DNA from 3 places in the Petroclostridium xylanilyticum genome. Region 3 is predicted to be linked to each of the others. Evidence: a T-box and tRNA genes for the amino acid it is inferred to sense, from the RefSeq annotation. Region 3 holds a T-box; the other regions hold tRNA genes.

The links. The T-box of region 3 lies ahead of ileS (isoleucine--tRNA ligase). A T-box ahead of a tRNA ligase gene usually reads a tRNA of that ligase, here a tRNA-Ile.
Region 1: it encodes a tRNA-Ile, which carries the amino acid that the T-box ahead of ileS (isoleucine--tRNA ligase) is inferred to sense. The anticodon was not compared.
Region 2: it encodes a tRNA-Ile, which carries the amino acid that the T-box ahead of ileS (isoleucine--tRNA ligase) is inferred to sense. The anticodon was not compared.

The regions. Positions count from the first base shown of each region.
Region 1 covers NZ_NPML01000019.1:505,476-510,257, reverse strand. The annotation lists rRNA gene CIB29_RS14535 (16S ribosomal RNA) at 484-2,002, shown strand; tRNA gene CIB29_RS14530 (tRNA-Ala) at 2,281-2,356, shown strand; tRNA gene CIB29_RS14525 (tRNA-Ile) at 2,360-2,436, shown strand; rRNA gene CIB29_RS14520 (23S ribosomal RNA) at 2,659-4,782, shown strand, end outside.
Region 2 covers NZ_NPML01000007.1:69,560-74,341, reverse strand. The annotation lists gene dnaG (DNA primase) at 1-566, shown strand, start outside; gene rpoD (RNA polymerase sigma factor RpoD) at 596-1,672, shown strand; gene CIB29_RS03595 (hypothetical protein) at 1,781-2,011, shown strand; tRNA gene CIB29_RS03590 (tRNA-Asn) at 2,077-2,152, shown strand; tRNA gene CIB29_RS03585 (tRNA-Ile) at 2,163-2,239, shown strand; gene CIB29_RS03580 (tRNA (adenine(22)-N(1))-methyltransferase) at 2,393-3,133, shown strand; gene CIB29_RS03575 (Nif3-like dinuclear metal center hexameric protein) at 3,146-4,255, shown strand; RNA gene rnpB (RNase P RNA component class A) at 4,344-4,696, shown strand.
Region 3 covers NZ_NPML01000031.1:35,024-39,805, reverse strand. The annotation lists gene ileS (isoleucine--tRNA ligase) at 1-2,774, opposite strand, end outside; T-box leader at 2,842-3,084, opposite strand; gene CIB29_RS18150 (M15 family metallopeptidase) at 3,193-4,131, opposite strand; gene CIB29_RS18145 (iron-containing alcohol dehydrogenase) at 4,397-4,782, opposite strand, start outside.

The DNA.
Region 1 (4,782 bases), on a different contig from region 3:
TATTAAAAAATATATTGACATGAATAAAAGATTATGTTAATATATGAAAGTCGCACCAAGGAAAGCGGTTAAAAATACCAATAAAAAAGGTGTTGACAGATTAAAAAGATTATGTTAGTATAGCATTTGTCGCTTCGGTAAGAAGTGATAAAAAATATCAGAAAAAAGTTGTTGACAAACAAACTTTGATTTGGTATAATGAGTTTCGCCGCTTGAGAGAGCGGTAAAGGAATTGGTCTTTGAAAAGTAAACAGCGTAAGAGGTTCTCGTTGATTATAGTTCACAGTTCACGGTTCACAGTTCACAGAAGTGAGCGGTGAGAGTGAAAGTGTGAACAAAAAATGAGTAAACCTAGCGTACTTAATAAAGTAAGTTAGTAATAGTTTATGAGCTAAATTGAACGATTAATATATAACGGGGAACAGATTGGGTTGACAGAAGAGGTTCAGTGAACAGTGAACCGTGACCTGTGAACCGTGAACATATATTGAGAGTTTGATCCTGGCTCAGGACGAACGCTGGCGGCGTGCCTAACACATGCAAGTCGAGCGGAGGTATTGAAGGGAAACCTAAGATACCTTAGCGGCGGACGGGTGAGTAACGCGTGAGGAACCTGCCTTATACAGGGGGATAACACATCGAAAGATGTGCTAATACCGCATAAAGTCATCAGGACGCATGTCGTGATGACCAAAGGAGCAATCCGGTATAAGATGGCCTCGCGTCTGATTAGCTAGTTGGCAGGGTAACGGCCTACCAAGGCGATGATCAGTAGCCGACCTGAGAGGGTGACCGGCCACATTGGGACTGAGACACGGCCCAGACTCCTACGGGAGGCAGCAGTGGGGAATGTTGCGCAATGGGGGAAACCCTGACGCAGCAACGCCGCGGGGAGGAAGAAGGTCTTCGGATCGTAAACTCTTGTCTTTAGGGACGAAAGATGACGGTACCTAAGGAGGAAGCCACGGCTAACTACGTGCCAGCAGCCGCGGTAATACGTAGGTGGCGAGCGTTGTCCGGAATTACTGGGTGTAAAGGGCGTGTAGGCGGGTAAGCAAGTCAGATGTGAAATACCGGGGCTCAACCCCGGGGCTGCATTTGAACCTGCATATCTTGAGTGCAGGAGAGGGAAGCGGAATTCCTAGTGTAGCGGTGAAATGCGTAGATATTAGGAGGAACACCAGTGGCGAACGCGTCTTGCTGGACTGTAACTGACGCTGAGGCGCGAAAGCGTGGGGAGCGAACAGGATTAGATACCCTGGTAGTCCACGCCGTAAACGATGGATACTAGGTGTAGGAGGTATCGACCCCTTCTGTGCCGGAGTTAACACAATGAGTATCCCACCTGGGGAGTACGGCCGCAAGGTTGAAACTCAAAGGAATTGACGGGGGCCCGCACAAGCAGTGGAGTAGGTGGTTTAATTCGAAGCAACGCGAAGAACCTTACCAGGGCTTGACATCCGGTGAATCCTCTAGAGATAGGGGAGTGCCTTCGGGAACACTGAGACAGGGGGTGCATGGTTGTCGTCAGCTCGTGTCGTGAGATGTTGGGTTAAGTCCCGCAACGAGCGCAACCCTTGTTGTTAGTTGCCAGCATTAAGTTGGGCACTCTAGCGAGACTGCCGGTGACAAATCGGAGGAAGGTGGGGACGACGTCAAATCATCATGCCCCTTATGTCCTGGGCTACACACGTACTACAATGGCTGTCAACAAAGGGAAGCAAGACCGTGAGGTGGAGCAAATCCCCAAAAGCAGTCCCAGTTCAGATTGTAGGCTGCAACTCGCCTACATGAAGTCGGAATTGCTAGTAATCGCGGATCAGCATGCCGCGGTGAATACGTTCCCGGGCCTTGTACACACCGGCCGTCACACCATGAGAGTCGGTAACACCCGAAGCCTGTGAGCTAACGGAAGAGGCAGCAGTCGAAGGTGGGGCCGATGATTGGGGTGAAGTCGTAACAAGGTAGCCGTATCGGAAGGTGCGGCTGGATCACCTCCTTTCTAAGGAGAGAAGTTCCAATTAATAATTAATAATTAATAATTATTCAAGTAAGGAACGAATCCTATGGTCGATACATTACGATAAGTAATGTCTGAGAACGCTTACGCTGTTTAATTTTGAAAGACCAATTCATTAGTGGACAGTGAATAGTGGGGAGTGGGGAAAAAACATTACCCATGAAAGCATGAAGCTAATAAAAGGTTTTTCAATAGAATTGTTAATGATTAATTAAATTAATGTAGGGTTAAGTGACAAAGTCACTGACCGCAATAACTGTGGGGGTGTAGCTCAGCTGGGAGAGCACCTGCCTTGCAAGCAGGGGGTCAGGAGTTCGATTCTCCTCATCTCCACCACATGGGCTTATAGCTCAGCCGGTTAGAGCGCACGCCTGATAAGCGTGAGGTCGGTGGTTCGAGTCCACTTAAGCCCACCAAATGTACCTTGAAAACTAAACAATGTAAAGACATGAGGAAAAGATCATAGGGTAACTGCAGTGGAGAACACTGTATTACACTGTAATTTCAAAGGAAAACTTTACTCATATAATTCTAAAAACAGGAGAACACCAGAATGTTCAAAAAGTGAAGGATAAGGAAGTAAGGACTGGAGGAGGGAACTCCCCACTATCCACTTCCCACTCCACACTAAAACAAATGGTCAAGCTAGAAAGAGCGCAGGGTGGATGCCTTGGCATTAGGAGCCGAAGAAGGACGTGATAAGCTGCGAAAAGCTGCGGTGAGGCGCAAATAGCCTAAGACCCGCAGATATCCGAATGGGGGAACCCGGCCGGAGCAATATCCGGTCACCGTATAGTAAATCCATAGCTATGCGGGGGAATACCCGCTGAACTGAAACATCTAAGTAGGCGGAGGAAAAGAAAGAAACATCGATTCCCTAAGTAGTGGCGAGCGAAAGGGGAAAAGGCCAAACCGGGGGTAGAAATACCTTTGGGGTTGAGGACTGAAGACGGCATCACAGGAGCTAGCAGAACTACCTGGAAAGGTAGACCACAGGGGGTAAAAGTCCCGTATGCGAAAGCAAAAGTGAGCCATCAGGATCCAGAGTACCATCGGGCACGTGAAATCCGGTGGGAAGCAGGGAGGACCACCTCCCAAGCCTAAATACTACCTAATGACCGATAGAGGAAAGTACCGTGAGGGAAAGGTGAAAAGAACCCCGGGAGGGGAGTGAAAGAGAACCTGAAACCCTGTGTTTACAAGCAGACAAAGCACATTAAGGTGCGATGTCGTACTTTTTGTAGAACGGTCCGGCGAGTGTATGTATGCAGCGAGGTTAAGGTGTTAAGCACCGAAGCCGTAGGGAAACCGAGTGTGAAGAGCGCGTAAAGTTGCATGCATACGACCCGAAACCGGGTGACCTACCCATGGACAGGATGAAGCGGGAGTAAAGTCTCGTGGAGGTCCGAACCCACCACTGTTGAAAAAGTGGGGGATGAGCTGTGGGTAGCGGAGAAATTCCAATCGAACTCGGAGATAGCTGGTTCTCCCCGAAATAGCTTTAGGGCTAGCCTCGGATTAATCTTATGGAGGTAAAGCACTGAATGGGCTAGGGGCCTTATCCGGTTACCGAACCCTATCAAACTCTGAATGCCATAGAGATGATGTCCGGGAGTCAGACTATGGGAGATAAGTTTCATAGTCAAAAGGGAAACAGCCCAGACCAACAGCTAAGGTCCCCAAATAGGTTTAAGTGGTAAAGGATGTGGAGTTGCTAAAACAACCAGGATGTTGGCTTAGAAGCAGCCATTCATTCAAAGAGTGCGTAATAGCTCACTGGTCGAGTGATTCTGCGCCGAAAATGTAACGGGGCTAAAACCTATACCGAAGCTTTGGATACGCAAGTATGGTAGGGGAGCTTTCTATGGTAGGCAGAAGCATGACCGAAAGGACATGTGGACGAGATAGAAGTGAGAATGCCGGAATGAGTAGCGAGAATTATGTGAGAATCATAATCGTCGAAAGCCTAAGGTTTCTTGAGGAAGGTTCGTCCGCTCAAGGTAAGTCGGGAGCTAAGGCGAGGCCGGAAGGCGTAGTCGATGCACATACGGTTGAAATTCCGTAACCACCGAAGCCGAAAAGTATGCAAGGGACGCAGGAAGATAGTCTGACCACACCGTTGGTAGAGTGTGGCGAAAGGGAGCGAAAACAAGTAGCGAAGCAGATGAATCTACACTGACAAGAAAAGCTTGCATATTGGTGAGGTGCCCGTACCGCAAACCGACACAGGTAGGTGAGGAGAGAATCCTAAGACGAACGGGAGAAGCGTTGTTAAGGAACTCGGCAAATTGACCCCGTAACTTCGGGAGAAGGGGTGCCTGGGAGACCAGGCCGCAGAGAATAGGCCCAAGCGACTGTTTAGCAAAAACACAGGTCTCTGCTAAGTCGAAAGACGACGTATAGGGGCTGACGCCTGCCCGGTGCTGGAAGGTTAAGGGGAAAGGTTAGCGAAGAGCGAAGCTTTGAACTTAAGCCCCAGTAAACGGCGGCCGTAACTATAACGGTCCTAAGGTAGCGAAATTCCTTGTCAGGTAAGTTCTGACCCGCACGAATGGCGTAACGACTTGGGCACTGTCTCAACAGCGCGCCCGGCGAAATTGTAGTACCAGTGAAGATGCTGGTTACCCGCGACTAGACGGAAAGACCCCATGGAGCTTTACTGCAGCCTGATATTGGATTTTGGTATTTCATGTACAGGATAGGTGGGAGACTAAGAAATATGCACGCCAGTGTATATGGAGTCGACGTTGGGATACCACTCT
Region 2 (4,782 bases), on a different contig from region 3:
ATGCTTATATACAAAAGATTTCTGAAGAAACAAAGATTAGCAGCCAGGCTATTTTGGCAGAAATAAAAAAGATAATATCTAAAAATGCTGACAAGGGCAATAAAAGTTTGAAAAATACCAGGGAAATAGTGCCAGAGCCTGTAGCAATAGTAAAAAACAGCAGTGAAAATAATATTGTAAACACAAGATTAATAAATGCTGAAAGGATGCTAATCAATGTATTATGTTATGACAAGTTTGTATTTAATAAGGTTAGGGAATTAATAAGGCCCGACGATTTTTCTGACGACCTGCATGTAAAGATTGCAACAATTATATACGCATTAAGAGAAAAAGATGAAGCAGTTGACCCTGCTCAAATAGTCTCCAGATTTGAAGGTGAGGAAATTAAAACAGCTACTTCTATATTTCAAATAGAACCAAATTTTGAAGACAATCTTAAAGCCGCAGTTGAACTTATTGAAACGATAAATAAAGAAAAAAATATGCAAAAAATTAAGATAAGTCTAAAAGAAGGGAATGTTGAAAAATTACATACGTTATTAATAGAATACAAACAAAAATAATCATGAACTGGAAGGAGGGACAACAGTAAATGAAATCAACTGAAAGCAAAAAAGCTATCATCAAAGAGTTGGTAGATAGAGGAAAAAGCAAGGGAATGCTTACCTATAAAGAAATAATGGATACCCTTGAGGAAATTGAACTGGATCCAGATCAAATAGAGAAAGTTTATGAAACGATTGAAAATATGGGTATTGAAATTGTTGGAGATATAGAGCAGGAGTTGGAAGACATTCAGATTACTGAAGAAGATCTGGATTTAAGTATTCCTGAAGGGATAAGCATAGATGACCCGGTAAGAATGTACCTGAAAGAAATTGGGAAAGTCCCTCTACTTACTCCTGAGGAAGAAATTGAGTTAGCCCAGAGAATGGAAAAAGGAGATCAGGAAGCGAAGAGGCGTTTAGCTGAAGCAAACTTAAGGCTTGTTGTAAGTATTGCTAAACGATATGTTGGACGCGGAATGTTGTTTCTTGATTTGATTCAGGAGGGGAATTTAGGGCTGATTAAGGCTGTAGAAAAATTTGATTATAAAAAAGGATATAAGTTTAGTACTTATGCAACCTGGTGGATACGCCAGGCGATTACCAGGGCAATTGCCGACCAGGCAAGGACTATCAGAATTCCGGTTCATATGGTAGAAACCATCAACAAATTAATACGTGTTTCCAGGCAATTGCTGCAGGAGCTTGGCCGGGAACCGCAGCCTGAAGAAATTGCTAAAGAAATGGGGATGTCTATTGATAAAGTCAGAGAGATCATGAAGATAGCACAAGAACCTGTATCTTTGGAGACGCCTATAGGGGAAGAAGAAGACAGCCATTTAGGAGACTTTATACCCGACGATGATGCTCCTGCACCTGCTGAAGCAGCATCATTTACACTATTAAAAGAACAGCTTATAGATGTTTTAGATACACTTACCCCTAGAGAAGAAAAAGTATTAAGGTTGAGATTTGGATTGGATGATGGTAGAGCAAGAACACTTGAAGAAGTGGGAAAAGAGTTTAACGTTACCCGGGAAAGAATTAGACAGATTGAAGCAAAAGCACTAAGGAAGTTGAGACATCCTAGTAGAAGTAAAAAACTAAAAGATTATCTGGATTAAAAGGCTCGATTGACCTAACTGTCAATCGAGCCTTTTAATCTTCTTGTATGTAATGGTATAAAACAGCCAAAGATGTATAAAATAAAAATATTAGGAGGTGATGTTGCAATGGATGCTATTGATTGCCTTGAAAGAGCATGGCTTAATACCCAGGAAGCAGTAAGAGATTTTGAAATGTATTCAAAAAGAATAAAAGAAGGTGAAATAAGTTCGGTATTTAAAAAGTTTGCTGAACGAGAAGCTGAACAAGCAAGTCAGTTAAGGGAATTATTGATTAAGTATAAAGGTGAACCAATGGATAGTGCGTTGCACAATAATAATACCGGAAATGGAAAATAAATAAAAAAATTTTACTTTGATATTGCAAAACATTTAATATGATTGTATAATATTTATTGGGATGTTCCTCAATAGCTCAGTCGGTAGAGCATGCGGCTGTTAACCGCAGGGTCGTAGGTTCGAGTCCTACTTGAGGAGCCATTATTTTTTTGGGCCTTTAGCTCAGTTGGTTAGAGCAACCGGCTCATAACCGGTTGGTCCGGGGTTCGAGTCCCTGAAGGCCCACCAATATAGAATTAGCATAAGCCAGGTATTGGACGTGAGGTTCATTATCTGGCTTTTTTAGATAAACAACACTAAATATTTTACATGCCTTGTGAAGGGTAAGGAGCATCATATAGGTAAATTTAATACATAAAATCGGGAATGGAGAATGGAGAATTGAGAATACAGGATAACTTATTAAAAGATCAATACACTTCTTCGTTACTTAAGCTTTCTCCACGGCTTCAGCTTATTGCCAATAAAGTTCCGGTGGGTGCAAGGGTAGCTGATATTGGTACTGATCATGCGTATATTCCTATATATCTTATAAGCAAAGGCATTGCTGAATATGTGATTGCTTCTGATATTAGAAAGGGACCGGTAGAAAAGGCCGCTGCTAATATAAAAAAATATGGATTAATGCATAAAATAGATGTCAGGCTGGGTAACGGTTTGGAAAAAGTAGAAAGCGGAGAAGTTGATACTATTATTATTGCAGGAATGGGTGGGGTGCTCATTACTGAAATTCTGTCAGTATCTGAACCTGTTCTTAGAAATGTTAACAAATTGATCCTTCAACCTATGATTGGACATGAGGAAGTAAGGATATGGCTTTCAGAAAATGGTTATAAAATAGTTGATGAAGAATTAGCTTCAGAAGGGGACAAGATATATAATGTAATTGTAGCCGAACATGGAAAAGAAAAAATAGAAAAAGAAATTTACCATTATATCGGCAAGAAGCTTATTGAGAAGAAGGACCCTCTTTTGAAAAAATTACTGGCAATAAAAATAAATGAAATGAAAAAAATTATTAAACAACTGCAAAATAATCATTCTGAAAACGCATTAACACGGCTTGCAGATTGTCAGATAAGATTAAAGGAATATGAAAGCATAAACTGCTTGATTGGATAAGGAGTGCAGACAATGGTAAAATGCAGAGAAATTATAGAGAAAATTGAAAAGCTGGCACCTCTAAATTTGGCAGAGTCCTGGGATAATGTAGGGTTATTAATTGGCGATTATCAAAAGGAAATCAAGAATATCATGGTTACACTTGATGTAACTTTAGAAGTAGTCAAAGAAGCTGTTGAAAAAAAGATTGATTTAATTATTGCACATCATCCAATAATTTTTAAGCCATTGAAAAAGATAACCATGGACGATTATACAGGACAGATGGTTTGCAACCTAATAAAGAATGATATTTCGGTATATGCTGCACATACCAATTTAGATATTGCTAAAGGCGGCTTAAATGACGTTCTTGCATCAAGATTGCAGCTCAATAATGTTAAGGTGCTCAAAGCATTAAAAAACGTACAATTAAAAAAAATTGTAGTTTTTATACCTGACGGATATCAAGATGCAGTAAGAGAAGCAATGGCAAAAGAAGGGGCAGGATGGATCGGGGACTACAGCCATTGCACGTTTATGACTAAAGGAACCGGAACTTTTAAACCCCTTGAAGGTACTAACCCCTTTATCGGAAAGCAAGGGCAAGTAGAAAAAGCCGAAGAATACCGACTTGAAACAATTGTACCGCAAGACAAAGTGGGTAAAGTGATAAAAGCTATGCTTGAAGTGCATCCGTATGAAGAAGTTGCATATGACATTTACCCTCTTGAAATTGAAGGAGAGGCTGTTGGCATAGGAAGAATAGGGACTTTGGAAAATGAAATGACTTTCAGTGAGTTTATCAAACTCGTAAAAAACACGTTAAATATTGAATACATAAAATATATAGGAAATGAAAAAAGTATTATATCTAAGGTTGCAATTTGTACAGGAAGTGGGGCGGATTTTATATCTGCCTGTGTAAAACAAAAAGCTGATGTATATATCACTGGGGATGTTAAATATCACGAAGCGCAATTTGCACAGCAGAACGGACTCAATTTAATTGATGCCGGACATTATGAAACTGAAAATATTGTTGTTCCATTTTTAATGAATTATTTAAATGATACATACCAAAATAAAGGTATTAAAATTTTTTCGGCTCAATCAAATCAGGGTATTTTTAGAATAGTATGAAAAGGAATAAAATTACATTTGACAATTGGTTTAAAACATGTTAACATATTTTCTGCGCTCAAAAAATGAGCTAAAAATGAATATAAAACGAGTAAGTCAGATAGTCGCGTGTGCAGTGCCGAAAGGCCGCACATGAGGAAAGTCCGAGCTCCATAGGGCAGGGTGCCGGGTAACACCCGGTGGAGGCGACTCCAAGGAAAGTGCAACAGAGATATACCGCCATTTGTATACCAAATGGTAAGGGTGGAAAGGTGAGGTAAGAGCTCACCAGCGGCTAGGCGACTAGTCTGCTATGTAAACCCCACCTGGAGCAACACCGTATAGGGGAGAGTTAAGTTGGCCCGACGTTCTCCCGGGTAGGTGGCTTGAGCCATGCAGTAATGTATGGTCTAGATAGATGACTATCGAATACAGAACTCGGCTTATAGACTTGCTCGCTTAAAATATGTGAAAAACGTCCGAAATCGGGCGTTTTTTGCTGTATATAAACCTGAATTCAATTTACATATCTGTATATCGCTATTAAT
Region 3 (4,782 bases):
ACATCCTGTTCTGCAAGCTCTACTTTAGTTCCTTCTACTTCTAAAGTTACCGTCTCACCTTTCTTGAACAATGCCATAACTTCGTTACCATCTACATTATTAAGCGCTTCGGCAATCTTAGGGACCAGTTTCCCATATTTCGGACCAAGGGTCCTAAGCTGTGGTTTGAACTTATAAGTTGTAAAAGCACTTACATTATCGGTGAAAACAATTTCTTTTACATTTAATTCGTCAGCAACCAGGTCTCTGAACATATCAGGAAGCTTTGTTTTAGCTTTTACATACATTGTTCCTATAGGCTGACGATTCTTAATACTTGCTTTATTTCTGCAAGCACGGCCCTGTACTACCAGCTTGAGTACAAAATCCATGTTTTCTTCCAGTTCCTTGTCGATAAATTTCTCATCTGCCTGCGGATAGTCGCAAAGATGTACACTCTCCGGAGCAGAACTGTCCACATTCAGTACCAGGTTTTTGTAAATTTCCTCTGCCATAAATGGCACAAAGGGTGCAATAAGCTTGGACAGCGTTTCAAGCACAGTATAAAGTGTCATATATGCATTAATTTTATCCTGTGTCATTTCTTCCTGCCAGAAACGTTCCCTGCTTCTTCTTACATACCAGTTACTCAATTCATCTACAAATTCCTGGATGGCTCTTGCCGGTTCTGTAATGCGGTAATTATCCAGATTTTTTTCTACCATTGCAACCAGTGAATGCAGCCTGGATAAAATCCATTTATCAATTACCTGTAATTTGTCATATTCTAATTTATAATTATTTGGATTAAACTTATCAATATTTGCATACAGTACAAAGAAGGCATAGGTATTCCACAAGGTCCCCATAAATTTTCTTTGTCCTTCGCTTACCGCTTCTTCATAGAAACGGCTGGGCAGCCATGGTGCACTGCTTGTGTAGAAATACCAGCGGACTGCATCCGCCCCCTGCTTGTCAAGTATTGTCCATGGGTCTACCACATTTCCCTTGTGCTTGCTCATTTTCTGCCCATCCTTATCCTGCACATGGCCTAAGACGATAACGTTCTTATATGACGGCTCGTCAAATATGAGGGTTGAAATGGCAAGCAAGGTGTAGAACCACCCCCTCGTCTGGTCTACTGCTTCACTGATAAAATCTGCCGGGAAATTCTGTTCAAAGATTTCCTTATTCTCAAAGGGATAATGCCATTGTGCAAAAGGCATAGATCCGGAATCAAACCAGCAATCAATTACCTCACTTACTCTTTTCATGGTTCCGGTTTTACACTCGGGGCAATTCAAATATACATTGTCAATATATGGCTTGTGCAGTTCAATGTTTTCAGGAACATTTTGGCCCATTTCCTTTAACTCGTCAATACTTCCTACAACATGACGGTGTCCGCATTCACACTCCCAGATAGGCAGCGGAGTTCCCCAGTATCTTTCACGGCTTAAGCCCCAGTCAATTACATTTTCAAGGAAGTTTCCAAAACGTCCATCTTTAATGTTGTCAGGCAGCCAGTTAATCTTATTATTATTCTTTAACAGATTTTCTTTTACAGCGGTCATTTTGATAAACCATGTATCGCGGGCATAATACAATAACGGTGTGTCACATCTCCAGCAGAACGGATAGGCGTGTTCGTAATCTACCGCCTTATATAAAAGATTTCTTCCATCTAAATTTTTTATGATAAGCGGGTCTGCGTCTTTAACGAAAACACCCTTCCATGGTTCTACGCTGTCTACAAATTCTCCCTGCTCATTAACAAGCTGAACAAAAGGAAGGTCGTATGCTCTTCCTACTTTCGCGTCGTCTTCACCAAAAGCCGGGGCAGTGTGTACAATCCCTGTACCGTCAGTCAATGTTACGAAATTGTCTGCTACCACATAGTAGGCTTTTTTCTCCGGCTTTACAAAATCAAACAGCGGTTCATATTCCATACCTACCAAATCTTTACCCAGCATTTTTTCCTGCACTTCAAATTCCTCATTTAATACTGTTGGTGCCAGTGCCTCTGCCAGAATATACACTTCATCTGCACACTTTGCTTTTATATAAGTCTCACCCGGATTTACTGTAAGGGCAACGTTGGAAGGCAATGTCCATGGTGTAGTCGTCCACGCCATCAGGTATACCTGCTTTTGTCCTTTTACCTGGAATTTAACATATATGGATGGGTCTTTTACATCTTTATAGCCCTGTGCAACTTCATGGCTGGAAAGAGCAGTCCCACAGCGAGGACAATAGGGCACAATTTTATGTCCCTTATATAATAAACCTTTATCCCATATTTGTTTCAATGCCCACCACACAGATTCAATATAGTTATTGTCATAGGTGATATAGGGATTATCCATATCTACCCAGAACCCTACACGGTCACTCATCTTTTCCCATTCTTTTTGGTACTTCCATACACTTTTCTTACATTCCTTGATAAAAGGTTCTACCCCGTATTTTTCGATTTCGGGTTTACCGTCAATCCCCAACTGCTTTTCTACTTCCAATTCTACAGGGAGACCATGGGTATCCCATCCTGCTTTACGGAGCACCTTATATCCCTTCATGGTTTTGTATCTTGGGATAATATCTTTCATTACACGGGTTAAAATGTGGCCGATATGAGGCTTTCCATTAGCGGTAGGCGGACCGTCATAGAAAGTAAAAGTAGGCGCATTCTCCCTCATTTTTATGCTTTTTTCAAAAATATTATTTTCTTTCCAGTATTTTAATACTTCTAATTCCCTATCGCCAAAATTAAGGTTGGTCGATACTTTTTCATACATGTAAATACCTCCATTCCTTTACATAACTAATCATTAACTTTCAAGCAATAAAAAAACCTTTCATCCATAACAGGACGAAAGGGTATTTCCGCGGTACCACCTGATTTGATACATAGCGTATCCATCTCACCACATACAGCCTCAATCTATATGCTTCCCATATAACGTCGGGATTACGACAAAACCTACTATGGTTCGGCCTGCTGCTCCAGAGTGATCTTCAATATTTGCTACCTCGGATTGGGCTTCCACCATCCCCAACTCGCTGAACCTTCAACAAATATCTACTCTTCTCTTTCTTTGCATTTATAAACCAATATTATATTTTAAACTCATTGTAATATATTTTAAGACAAAATATTTCATTTGTAAAGATTTTTGTAAAAAATTTTTTAAAAAAGCACTCTTTATGGCATTTTTATTCCAACGCTTTTTCAATCAGCCAAATATAGTTTTTTATGACAGCATCTTCAGAAGGCAATCCGTCATACCATGGCTTCCCAGCGGCAGGTTCATCCGCAAAGTACCGGGATTTCAGGGTCAACTCCGGCCGGTATTCGAAATGCAGGATATCAAAATGCCCCCATTTGCCACCCCAAATAAAATTGTTCTTTTCAAAAATCTGCACAATTTCCCGCGGATAGGAATTTAACCTTCTTTCTCCTTCCTTCCGTGAAGTCCACTTCCAGTAATCCCTTTTATCACTTGCAAGGTCAATCGCAATCCCAAAGGAGTGAGCACTTAATTGATTGGTTCCTGCAATAACACGGTAGTTAAAAGTACCGCTCGCCGGAAATACACAAGAACGGATGTCCTGCCGCTTTTCGGTCAGCAGCACAAGCTCTTTCATAACTGACTGCAAAGCTTCGGCTGCTTTATTGTTACGGTTAAAGGAATAGTTTTTATAACCGACCTTTACAGGTATAAGATTCTTCTCTACCTGTCCTTTGGAACCACCATAGACCTCTTTCAACAAGGCATATACCCTGGCACGTCCGGGATCAAAATCTTCAGCCATCAGGTTTGTAATATCCGAGAGGGGATAAATCTGCTCCATCATGTCTTGCAAATCCGCATTGGCCAGTTTTTCATTATGGTTCTTCTCCTTTTTATCGTCGTAAAGGATGCGTTTTCCTGATTTCATTATCACATATACACTGCCGTTTATCTCTCTTTTCACATCGGTAATATACTCGGGGTAAGCCATCATCAAGCACAAAAGGTCCCGCTTCATGGTCACATCATAACTCGCGGTACGAGAATCCATCGAAGCAATATTCTGCATCGTTTCTTTTTCCTCACAGCCTGCAACAGCAAACAAACACAGCAACATTACAAAAATAGTTATCTTTTTCATAACCTTTCCACCCCTTCATATAATGTTAATTCGCCAACTTCACAATATCCTTTTATCCCTTACTATTTTATTAAATTAAAATTCCATATTTTCCTTAATTTTTATTTTATATTATGGCATAATAAACCAATCGTTAGCAGAGTCGCCTCTTGAAACGAGATGATGTATGCGGAATACCCACAAAAGAAAAAGAGATAGGTTGTCCCGTAACCTATCTCTTTCCATGTATTTATTTAAAAATGATGGTCCTAATTATTTCCTAAATCTACAATCTATTCAATAGCAATTGCTTGATATGTTCTTTTCCCAACTTAACAGGATTATTTTTATTTCCTGACTTTTCAACAATTTTATCTAAATCATTCTTGGATATGCCATACTCACTTAATCGTGGAATTTTAAGTAATTTAATCCATTCTTCAATTTTTTGCACCAGTTGGTTGCAGCACCTGTCAACATCCTTTTCATCCAAGTCCGACAGCATAGCTCCTACTTTTGCGTATTTTTCCAGATACTTGTTTCCCACTTCCCCTGCTTGACGCAAAAGATGAATATTCATCTTAACGGCCTCTCCTATTAATGTGCCGCAAACCACTCCATGCGGTATATCAAAATAACCGCCTATTGGACCTGCCAATCCATGCACAACAC